3 regions of the Nocardia sp. NPDC058499 genome follow, and region 3 is predicted to be linked to each of the others. Evidence: riboswitches for the same ligand, from Rfam matches in the RefSeq annotation. Region 3 holds a riboswitch; each other region holds the start of a gene.
What was found. A riboswitch is a leader RNA that binds a small molecule or an ion and turns the genes downstream of it on or off. The one in region 3 is predicted to bind cobalamin.

Region 1: another riboswitch for cobalamin. It lies ahead of ACFWPH_RS07455 (short-chain fatty acyl-CoA regulator family protein); the one in region 3 lies ahead of metE (5-methyltetrahydropteroyltriglutamate--homocysteine S-methyltransferase).
Region 2: another riboswitch for cobalamin. It lies ahead of ACFWPH_RS07410 (ABC transporter substrate-binding protein); the one in region 3 lies ahead of metE (5-methyltetrahydropteroyltriglutamate--homocysteine S-methyltransferase).

Annotation. Positions count from the first base shown of each region.
Region 1 is NZ_JBHXMZ010000002.1:499,570-502,741, reverse strand. Features, by position in the region: gene ACFWPH_RS07460 (cytochrome P450) at 1-721, opposite strand, end outside; cobalamin riboswitch at 1,171-1,402, shown strand; gene ACFWPH_RS07455 (short-chain fatty acyl-CoA regulator family protein) at 1,757-3,172, shown strand, end outside.
Region 2 is NZ_JBHXMZ010000002.1:486,305-489,476, forward strand. Features, by position in the region: gene ACFWPH_RS07410 (ABC transporter substrate-binding protein) at 1-1,460, opposite strand, end outside; cobalamin riboswitch at 1,477-1,658, opposite strand; gene ACFWPH_RS07415 (HpcH/HpaI aldolase/citrate lyase family protein) at 1,706-2,623, opposite strand; gene ACFWPH_RS07420 (CaiB/BaiF CoA transferase family protein) at 2,649-3,172, opposite strand, start outside.
Region 3 is NZ_JBHXMZ010000001.1:990,033-993,204, reverse strand. Features, by position in the region: gene metE (5-methyltetrahydropteroyltriglutamate--homocysteine S-methyltransferase) at 1-1,972, opposite strand, end outside; cobalamin riboswitch at 2,088-2,293, opposite strand; gene ACFWPH_RS04585 (pyruvate carboxylase) at 2,802-3,172, shown strand, end outside.

The DNA of each region.
Region 1 (3,172 bases), on a different contig from region 3:
CATGCCCGGCTATCAGCAGGAGTAGCAGCATGGCGATGAGTTCGTGATCGTCGAGGCGGTCTTCGTGGTCTTTCGCGATGATCAGTTGGGAGAGCAGGTCGTCGCGGGGGTCGTCGGTGCGTTCGGCGATCAAGTTGGTCAGGTAGGTGAAGAAGCTGACCCCGGCGGTGGCGCGTTCCTCGAGGGTGGCCGAGTCGTTGACGACGACGGCGGTCCACGAGCGGAAATCTTCCTTGTCCTCGTCGGGGACTCCGAGCAGTTCACAGATCACCGCCGTCGGCAGCTGGAACGCGTAGCTGTCGATGAGGTCGACGGTCGTTCGCGCGCTGATCTCCTCGAGCAGGGTGTCGGCGATCGAGGTGATTCTCGGCTGGAGATCGCGGATGGCGGGACCGGCGAATGCCTTGGCGACGAGGCGGCGTAGCCGGGTGTGCTGGGGCGGGTCGGCGAACAGCATGTTGTCGCTGATGGCGGTGTTGAACATCTCGGCTGCACCGTTTTTGGCCAGCACAGCCTGCCCCTCGGGCGACCCGATGCGTTTGCTGATGGTCGGCTCCGCGAAGGCCTGTTTGGCTACGTCGTGATCGACGATCAGCCAGCCGAGCACACCGTCCAATCGAATTCGGTGCAGGGGACCGCGTTCACGCAGCGCCCGGTAGGTCGCATGCGGATCCTGGTAGAAGTCGTCTGTCAGCTCGAGGATTTCCATCGCGCCGGTCACCGCCGGCCCTCGGGCGAAAAGGTGGCATAGCTCGAATCCATGTAGTGCACAGTCCCTCAGTCCTTTCGGCGAACGATCTGACTTGCGCGCGATGCCGTCCGGAACGAGTAGTCGATCAGAAGTGCATCAGCGAGAGGTCGAGCAGTTTCGATCGGGTGAACAAGTGAGGCCCGCTAACGGATTAGCCGTGGTCGCTGTCCAGTAAACCTGCAACTACGTGACGCGGTCAGGTGCGAGTTCGCGGTGCGAGACGGCGTATGGCCGTGGATGGAGCGGAACCCGCTGACCAGATCCACAGCATTCGTCTCGCACCTGCGGAGACGGACATGATGAGGCTCGAGGGGCCGCCGGCCGCCCCGATACCGGCGCCCGCCGGTCCGGGTTTCTGGGGGCGGGCATATTCTGGCGAGCGCAGCTGGTCCGCCGTGCGCTGTTGCGATGGTGTGCGGCGTCGAAGCCCGCCGGTCGGCGTCGTGCGATGTCGAGTGGCCGGGTGAGAGGGAACCCGGTGGGAATCCGGGACTGTCCCGCAGCGGTGAGCGGGAACGACCGCCGTTATAGAGCACTGGGTTGTGTGCCCTGGGAAGCGACGGCGTAGTACAGCTCGGGGTCGATCCCGAGTCGGCCGAACGAGGTCGATGCCCGTGAGTCCGAAGACCTGCCGGTTGCGCCGGGTACGCCGTGCCCGGCGGCCGTCGCCTCGCGGATCGGGCGCTACGCCGATACCGGCGCATCCGGGAGAGTTCCTGGACGCGTAGTCGTCGTGCGCGCATGAACGGGCGAGGGCCGTTCATTGCGGACGACAGGTGTGCATCATGTCATCACTTTCGGGGTTCCCGGGGCCGCCGGGCTGCGGTCGCCGTGGGCGATCGGCACGGTCTCGCCGCTCGGCCGCCCGCCGCCCGGTGCGCTGCCGGGCTGGGTTCGGTGCCGGTCGGAGTAGTGCCCACGGCCCATCGCATCGGGTGCGATCCCAGCAGGTTCGGTCGGTGTGCCCGATTGCCGGCTCGAATATTGTGGGAAGGGGGTCGGCCGGTGGAGAAGATGTATGCGGGTGCTCGGTTGCGGGTGTTGCGTGATCAGCGGGGGCTTTCGCAGTCCGGGCTGGCCAAGGCACTCGGGTTGTCGCTGAGTTATGTCAATCAACTGGAGAATGATCAGCGGCCGCTGACGGTGCCGGTGTTGATGCGGTTGTCATCGACCTTTGATCTGGAGGTGGGCTTCTTCGCGCCGGAGACCGATGCGCGGCTGCTGGCGGATCTGCAGGAAGCGTTTACCGAGGACCCGGAAGCCGGCTCGGTGAGCGGTGGTGAACTCGACGACCTTGTTTCGCGGGCGCCGGCGGCGGCGCGGTTGCTGATCAGTCAGCATCGTCGGTTGCGTGTTGCCAACGGCCAGCTCGAGCAGCTGACCGCCGGGCTCGAATCGCCGGTGGCCGACCCACGGACAGCGATGCCCTACGAGGATGTTCGTGATTTCTTCTATGACCGCCGTAATCACATCCCGGCCTTGGACGCTGCCGCCGAGAGCCTGTTCGCGCGGCGCGGGTTCACACTCGGTGGACTGGATCTGCAACTGGCCCACCTTCTGCACGACGAACACGATGTGAAGGTCCTGATCCGCTCGGAAGACCCGGTCAGGCCCGGACCCAAACGCCTCTACGATCCGGAGAAACGCACACTTACCCTCGCACGTCGCCTGACCGCCGGGCAGCGTGCGTTCCAATTGGCCACGCAGCTTGCGTTTCTCACCCAGCCCGGGGTGATCGAGGATCTGCTTGCCGAGACCGCTGCATTGCCGGCGGAATCGCGTCGGTTGCTGCGGATCGGGCTGGCCAATTACTTCGCGGGTGCGTTGATCTTGCCCTACGGATTGTTCCTGAGTGCGGCCGAGGCGTTGCACTACGACATCGATCTGCTCGCTGCGCAGTTCGAGGTCGGTTTCGAAACGGTATGTCACCGGTTGTCGACGTTGCAGCGGCGTGGGCAGCGTGGTGTGCCGTTCTTCTTCGTCCGCACCGATCGGGCGGGCAATATCTCGAAACGGCAGTCCGCTACCGCGTTCCATTTCTCCCGGGCCGGAGGCAGCTGCCCGCTGTGGGTGGTACACGATGCGTTCGCGACGCCGGGCCGGATACGCACGCAGATCGCGGAGATGCCGGACGGGCGCACCTATCTGTGGTTGGCGCGGACCACAGGCGAGAGCAGCCCGGGCTATCTGGCGCCGTCGCGAGACTTCGCTGTCGGACTCGGATGTGACCTCGCCTACGCCGACAAACTCGTGTATTCGCACGGGCTCCCGCTCCACGATACGGCCGCCGCTGTTCCGATCGGAGCCGGCTGCCGGGTATGCGAACGTACGGCGTGCCCGCAACGCGCGTTCCCGCAAATCGGACGACCGCTCGCCGCCGACGAGAACCGACCGGCGACCACCCCGTACGCGCCCGCGGCG
Region 2 (3,172 bases), on a different contig from region 3:
CACAGCTCGTCCTGGAGTTCGAAGTACAGTTCGCGGCGCCGCTCGGGATTCATGGCGGCCCGGGCCCGGGCGAATTTCGCATCCCAGGCGGGCCGCCGCCATGCGGTGCCGTTGCTCGGTGAGGTACTGGTTCCGGTCTGGCCGTAGAAATAGTCCAGGCTGTAGTTCCACCACCCCACATGCGTGAGCGCGCGTTTACCGGAGACCTGGGAGAAGTAGGTATCGGCGGGCGCGGATTCGAGCCGGATGGTGATGCCCGCGGCCTTCGCCTGTTCGGCGTAGAGGGTGGCCGATTCCACCATGCCCGGCATACCGTCGGCGGTCACCAGCGCGACCTCGAGGTTTTCCTTCCCCGCGGCCCGCAGCAGGTCCCGGGCACGCTGCGGGTCGTAGCTGCGCTGCGGCAGGGTGTCGTTGTAGTACGGCGCTCCCTTGCCATAGATATCGTTGCCGACCTCGCCGTACCCGTAGTAGACGGCATCGACCATCGCCTGCCGGTCCACGGCCAGCCGCATCGCCTGCCGCACCCGCACATCGTCGAACGGCGCCAGATCGGTGCGCATCTGGAAACACCCCATCAGCCCCTCGGGCGGTACGTATACCGTCGCGGCCGGGTCGTTCTCCAGGTTGCGAGCCTGCAGGTAGCTCATCTCGTGCACCACGTCGCCCTCACCGGAGAGAAAGGCGTTCATCCGGGCTTCGGTTTCGGCGATCTGGACGATCTCGACCTCGTCCAGCAGCGCCGGGCCGTCCCAGTGGCGGTCGTTGCGGCGCAGTAGCGTGCGGTCGCCCGGCGACCAGGCGACCAGCGCGAACGGCCCGGTACCCACGGGCAGGGTGCGCTGGTCGAACTCCGTGGTGCCGTCCTTGACGACATAGCAGTACCACCCCGCGAGCACCGATCCGAAGTCGGCGATCGGTGTTTTCATGGCGACCAGCACGTCGAGTTCGCCGTCCGCCTTGGTCCGCGCCATATCGACCATTGCCAGGTCACCGGACGAGGCCCGCGCCGGGTCGAGCATCCGCTCGAAACTCCACAGCACATCGCGGGAGGTCAGCGGACTTCCGTCGCTGAACACCACCCCGGGTCGCAGACTGATCCGCCAGACGCTGCCGTCGGCGTTCGGTTCCAAGGACCGGGCCAGGCGGTACCGCAGGGTGAGATCGTTGTTGTAGGCGACCAGCTTGTCCCAGACATTTTTCGATACCGCCCCGCCGGCCGAACTCCCCGCCTCGTGCGGGTCCAGCACATCGGAGGTCGCGGACCGCCCCGCGATCAACGACCGCAGCCGGCCGCCCGATTGCGGTGGGCCGGACGGCGGCCCGGACGGCCCGTCCGCTGTACCACAGCCCGTGAGCAGCCCGGCGCCGCCCAGAGCGGTCAGTCCGAGCAGACCCGCGCCGGTTGCCAGCAGTCGTCGGCGGCCGAGCACTGTCCGACCGGTTGTGGAGTTGTTCATCGCCATCCTCGTGGGGTGTCACCCGATACCGTGGCGCAGGTGTCCTGGCTCCCGGATCGACGCATCCCCGCCTGCCTTCCGACCCGGGTAGGTCGTGGCTACTGATGGCGGATCGCTCCTCGGTGACAGTTGCGGGACAGCCCCGGATTCGCACCGGTGTTCCCTGCTCCACGGAGGACGTTACCGGGAATGCGTTCTACTCGGCGGATCCGGGCAGCGAGAACGGTGCGCGGCCCCCGCCCTCGTCATCTCGCGGGCGAACCCTCGATCAGCGCTGCGCGGGCCAGCGTGGCCTGCGCCATCTTCACATGCGCCGCATCGACCAGCACTCCGTCGACCCCCACCGCACCGCGTCCCGCCGCCTCGGCGTCGCGGTATGCGGCGATATTGCGTTCGGCCAGCGCGATTTCCCCGGCGGTCGGTGAATAGACGGTGTTCGCGATCGGCACCTGTACCGGGTGGATCGCCCACTTCCCGGTGTAGCCGAGCAGTGATGCGCGGCGGGCGTCGCGTTCGTAACCCTCGGTGTTGCCGTAGTCCGGGAACGGCGCGTCGATCGCGACGATGCCCGCGATCCGGGCCGCGACGATGACCTTCGCGCGGGCGTAGTGCCAGAAATCGCCGGGGTAGTCGCCGAGCGGTTCGAAGTTCGTGTCCACCCGGGCTCCCTGGGAAAGCGAGAAATCGCCCACACCGAAGATCAGCGCGTCCACTCGCGAACTCGCCTTCGCGATCTCCTCGGCATTGGCCAGGCCTTCGACCTCTTCGATCAGCACCTCGAGGCGGATTCTGCGGTCGAGGCCGAGTTTGGTTTCCAGCTGGGTGAGCAGCAGATCGACCCACCACACATCCCGGGCGGTGCAGGCTTTGGGGACGACGATGGTGTCCAACCGGTTACCGGCGCGAGTCACCACCTCGATGATGTCGTCGTGGCACCACTGGGTGTCGAGTCCGTTGATCCGTACGGCCCGGACCGTGCGGCCCCAATCGAGGTCGTTCAGGGCGCCGATCGCCTTCTCCCGGGATTCCTCCTTGAGGCTTTCCGGTGTGGCATCCTCGAGGTCCAGGAATACGAGGTCGGCGCCGCTGGCGAGCGCTTTGCCGAACATATGGTCGTTGCAGGCCGGGAGCGCCAGTTCGGAGCGGCGCAGCACAGAGGTCATCGAAAATCCTTCTTTCCGGGGTGGTTCACAGCACGCCGCGGGCGCGCAGATCGTCCAGTTCGGGGTCGGTCAGGCCGAGGATGTCGCGGTAGACCTCACTGTTGTGCTGACCGAGGCGCGGCCCCAGGTGGTCCAGCCGGCCTGTCGCGCCGGAGAACCGGGGCACCGGCGCCTGGACGGTCATCGTGCCCAGTTCGTCGTCGCCGACGGGTACGAAGACACCGCGATGCCGCATCTGTTCGTCGCCGACCAGGTCGGCGATATCGTAGACCGGGGCGGCGGCCACCTCGGCGGCATCGAATACCGACATCGCCTCGGCGAGAGTGTGTTCCGAGACCCACGCCGCCACCACCTCGTCCACCTCCGCCGCACGGGACAGCCGCCGTTGCGGATCGGCGAAATCGGCGTCGGTGACCAGGTCGTCACGGCCGATGGCACGGAATACCCGCAGCGCGAGCGCGGGTGAGCTGCCGGACATGGCCAGCCAGCGGCCGTCGCTGGTGCGGTAGGTGTTGCGGGGTGCCGAGATATCCCAGCGATTTCCGGCCC
Region 3 (3,172 bases):
ACAGATGGGTGTGGATCTGGAGGGAATCGGCGACCCCGGAGGTCGCCAGCCGGAACGCGCCCACCGACCATTCCAGGTAGTCCGGCTGGCCGGCCGCGCGCAGTGGCAGCAGTTCGCGCAGTGCCGGTTCGTCCACCTGGATGATCCGTATGCCCGCGTTCTGCAGGTCGACGGTTTCGTCCCGGATGGCCAGCGCCACCTGGCGCGCAGATTCCGCGAGCGGCTGGTCGTCGCGCACGAAGGACCAGGCCAGGATGGTGACCGGTCCGGTGAGCATGCCCTTCACCGGTTTGCTGGTGAGTGATTGGGCGTAGCCGATCCAATCGACCGTCATGGGCGCGGGCCGGGAGACATCGCCGAACAGGATCGGCGGGCGTACGCAGCGGGTGCCGTAGGACTGCACCCAGCCCAGTTCGGTGGCCGCGAAACCGTCGAGCTGTTCGGCGAAGTACTGCACCATATCGTTGCGTTCGGGTTCGCCGTGTACCAGCACGTCGAGGCCGAGCTGTTCCTGCAGGGCGATGACCTCGGCGATCTCCGCCCGCATCCGGCGCTCGTACTCGGGCCGGTCGATGTCGCCCTTGCGCAGCTCCGCCCGGGCCAGCCGGATCGCGGTGGTCTGCGGGTAGGAACCGATCGTGGTGGTGGGCAGGGGCGGCAGCTGCAGCCGGTCCTGCTGCAGGGTCCGGCGCTGCGCCGCGGGGCCACGTTCGGTGGCGGCCGGGCCCAGCGCGGCCAGCCGGGCCCGAACCCGGGAGTCGGCGATCCGCGGATCCGCCCGGCGGCTCGCGATCGCGGCGCGGGCCTGCGCGAGTTCGGCCGCCACGGCCTCGGTACCGGTGTTCAGGCCCGTGGCCAGCACCCGGACCTCGGCGAGTTTTTCGCTGCCGAAGGCGAGCCAGGAGCGCAGGGCTTCGTCGAGGTGTGTTTCCACGGCGAGGGTGTAGGGCACGTGCAGCAGGGAGCAGGAGGTCGAAACCGCGACCGATTTCCCGCTGCCGAGCAGTGTGGCGAGGGTGGACAGGGCTCGATCAAGATCGGTGCGCCAGACATTACGACCGTCGACGACACCGGCAACCAGCGTTTTACCCGCCAAAGCGGGAACGGCGGCCACATCGTCGACCGTACCGCCGGCGACCAGGTCGATCGCGAGTCCTTCCACATCGGTTCCGGCGAGGGCTCCCAGCGCGGGGCCGGGATTGCCGAAGTATGTGGCGACCAGGACGGCCGGCCGGTCGGCCGGTTCCGTCAGCTCGGTGTAGACCTGGCGGACCACCGCGAGTTCCTCCGAGGTGAGGTCGGTGACCAGGGCGGGTTCGTCGAGCTGTACCCAGGACACGCCCGCCGCGGCGAGCAGCGCGAGGAGGTCCCGGTAGAGCGGGATCAGCTCACCGACGCGTTCCAGCGCGGCGGTGTCCGCCGATTTCGAGAGTTTCAGGAAAGTGATCGGGCCGATGACGACCGGACGCGCCGGGACGCCGAGTTCGAGCGCCTCGCGCACCTGCGCCAGCAATTCGCCGGGATGCAGCGCGAACGAGGTGTGCGGGCCGATCTCGGGGACCAGATAGTGATAGTTGGTATCGAACCATTTGGTCATCTCGAGTGGTTCCACCGAATCCGTACCGCGGGCCGCGGCGAAATAGCGGTCCAGCGGGCCGGCGATATCGGCGACCCGCGGCGGCAGGGCGCCCAGCAGCACGGCCGTATCGAGCATCTGGTCGTAGTAGGAGAAGGTGCCGACGGGAATCGAATCCATGCCCGCGGCCTGTAGCTCCGCGTACTGGTCGCGGCGCAGGGTCCGCCCGGTCTCGTGGAGACGATCGGCATCGATACGCCCGGCCCAATAGGATTCGGTCGCGCGTTTCAGCTCGCGGCGCGGCCCCACCCGGGGCAGGCCGAGAACCGTTGCGGTGAACGGATTGTGCGAAATAGCAGTCACGGTGTTCTCCAGTGCTGACGTTCGACCGGCCATCGCCTTACGCGGGTGCACGGACACCACTGAAAACCCGACCGCCGCGCGCGGCGGGAGCGTTTTCAGCACTGGTGGACCGCGGCGCCCAATCCTCGAGGCGGTGGCCACCGGATACGGCGTACCCGGTACAACCGGCAGGTCTTCGGACTCGCGGGCACCGGCCCATCGGCCGACCTACTGGCCGTCGCTTCCCAGGCTGTGCGCCCAGTGCTGATGACGGCGTTCGTTCTCGCTCACCGCTGCGGGACAGTTCCGGATTTCCACCGGATTCCCTCTCACCCGCCCGTTGCGGGTTTCGACGCCGGGACGATCGTCCGGGGCTCCGGGGCGACCGGCCGGCGAACCAGCTGCGTTATCCACCATAGCCCGCCCGCCGTGCCGAGCCGATGCGCCCGCCGATACGGCGCGCGGCTACCGGCTGACGTCGGCCAGTGCGCCGGTGGCTGTACCTCGTCGAGCGCGATCGTCGGCACGCGGGGGGACGGTTCGTTCCGTATGTGGAACTGTCCGCTACGGGAATCGTCCTGGCGGTATCGGCGATGGCGGAGGCGTCGGTGAGCTGGTCGACGGCGCCGAGCGTGCGGCCGAGTGGGGGCGGGCGTATGGCCGAGCTCGGTCCCCGACCGCGCTGCCGAGGGATGTGTGGCCTCGCTGCGAAGATTGCCCGGAGTTGGCCAACCTCGGCTGATCGCACAATCGCCCGTGGTCGCCGGTGAGATGTGACGGCAGGGTGACCAATGTTTCGCAACCGTGCAATGCCCCGTTGTGAAGATTCTGCGAAGTGGACTTCGGTGTCGATCCTGGATGTGGCGCCGGGTACGTTGGGTCAATGTTCTCGAAAGTCTTGGTTGCCAACCGCGGCGAGATCGCCATCCGAGCCTTCCGCGCGGCGTACGAGCTCGGTATCGGAACGGTTGCCGTCTTCCCGCACGAGGACCGCAATTCGGTCCACCGCCTGAAGGCGGACGAGGCATACGAGATCGGCGAGGAGGGGCATCCCGTCCGGGCCTATCTCTCGGTCGACGCGATCATCGAGGCGGCCAAGACCGCCGGCGCCGACGCGATCTATCCGGGATACGGGTTCTTGTCCGAGAATCCGGACCTGGCCGCCGCCTGTGCGCGCGAGGGAATCACCTTCATCGGTCCGTCGTCCGAGGTCTTGGAACTCGCGGGTAACAAGGCGCGCGCGATTGCGGCGGC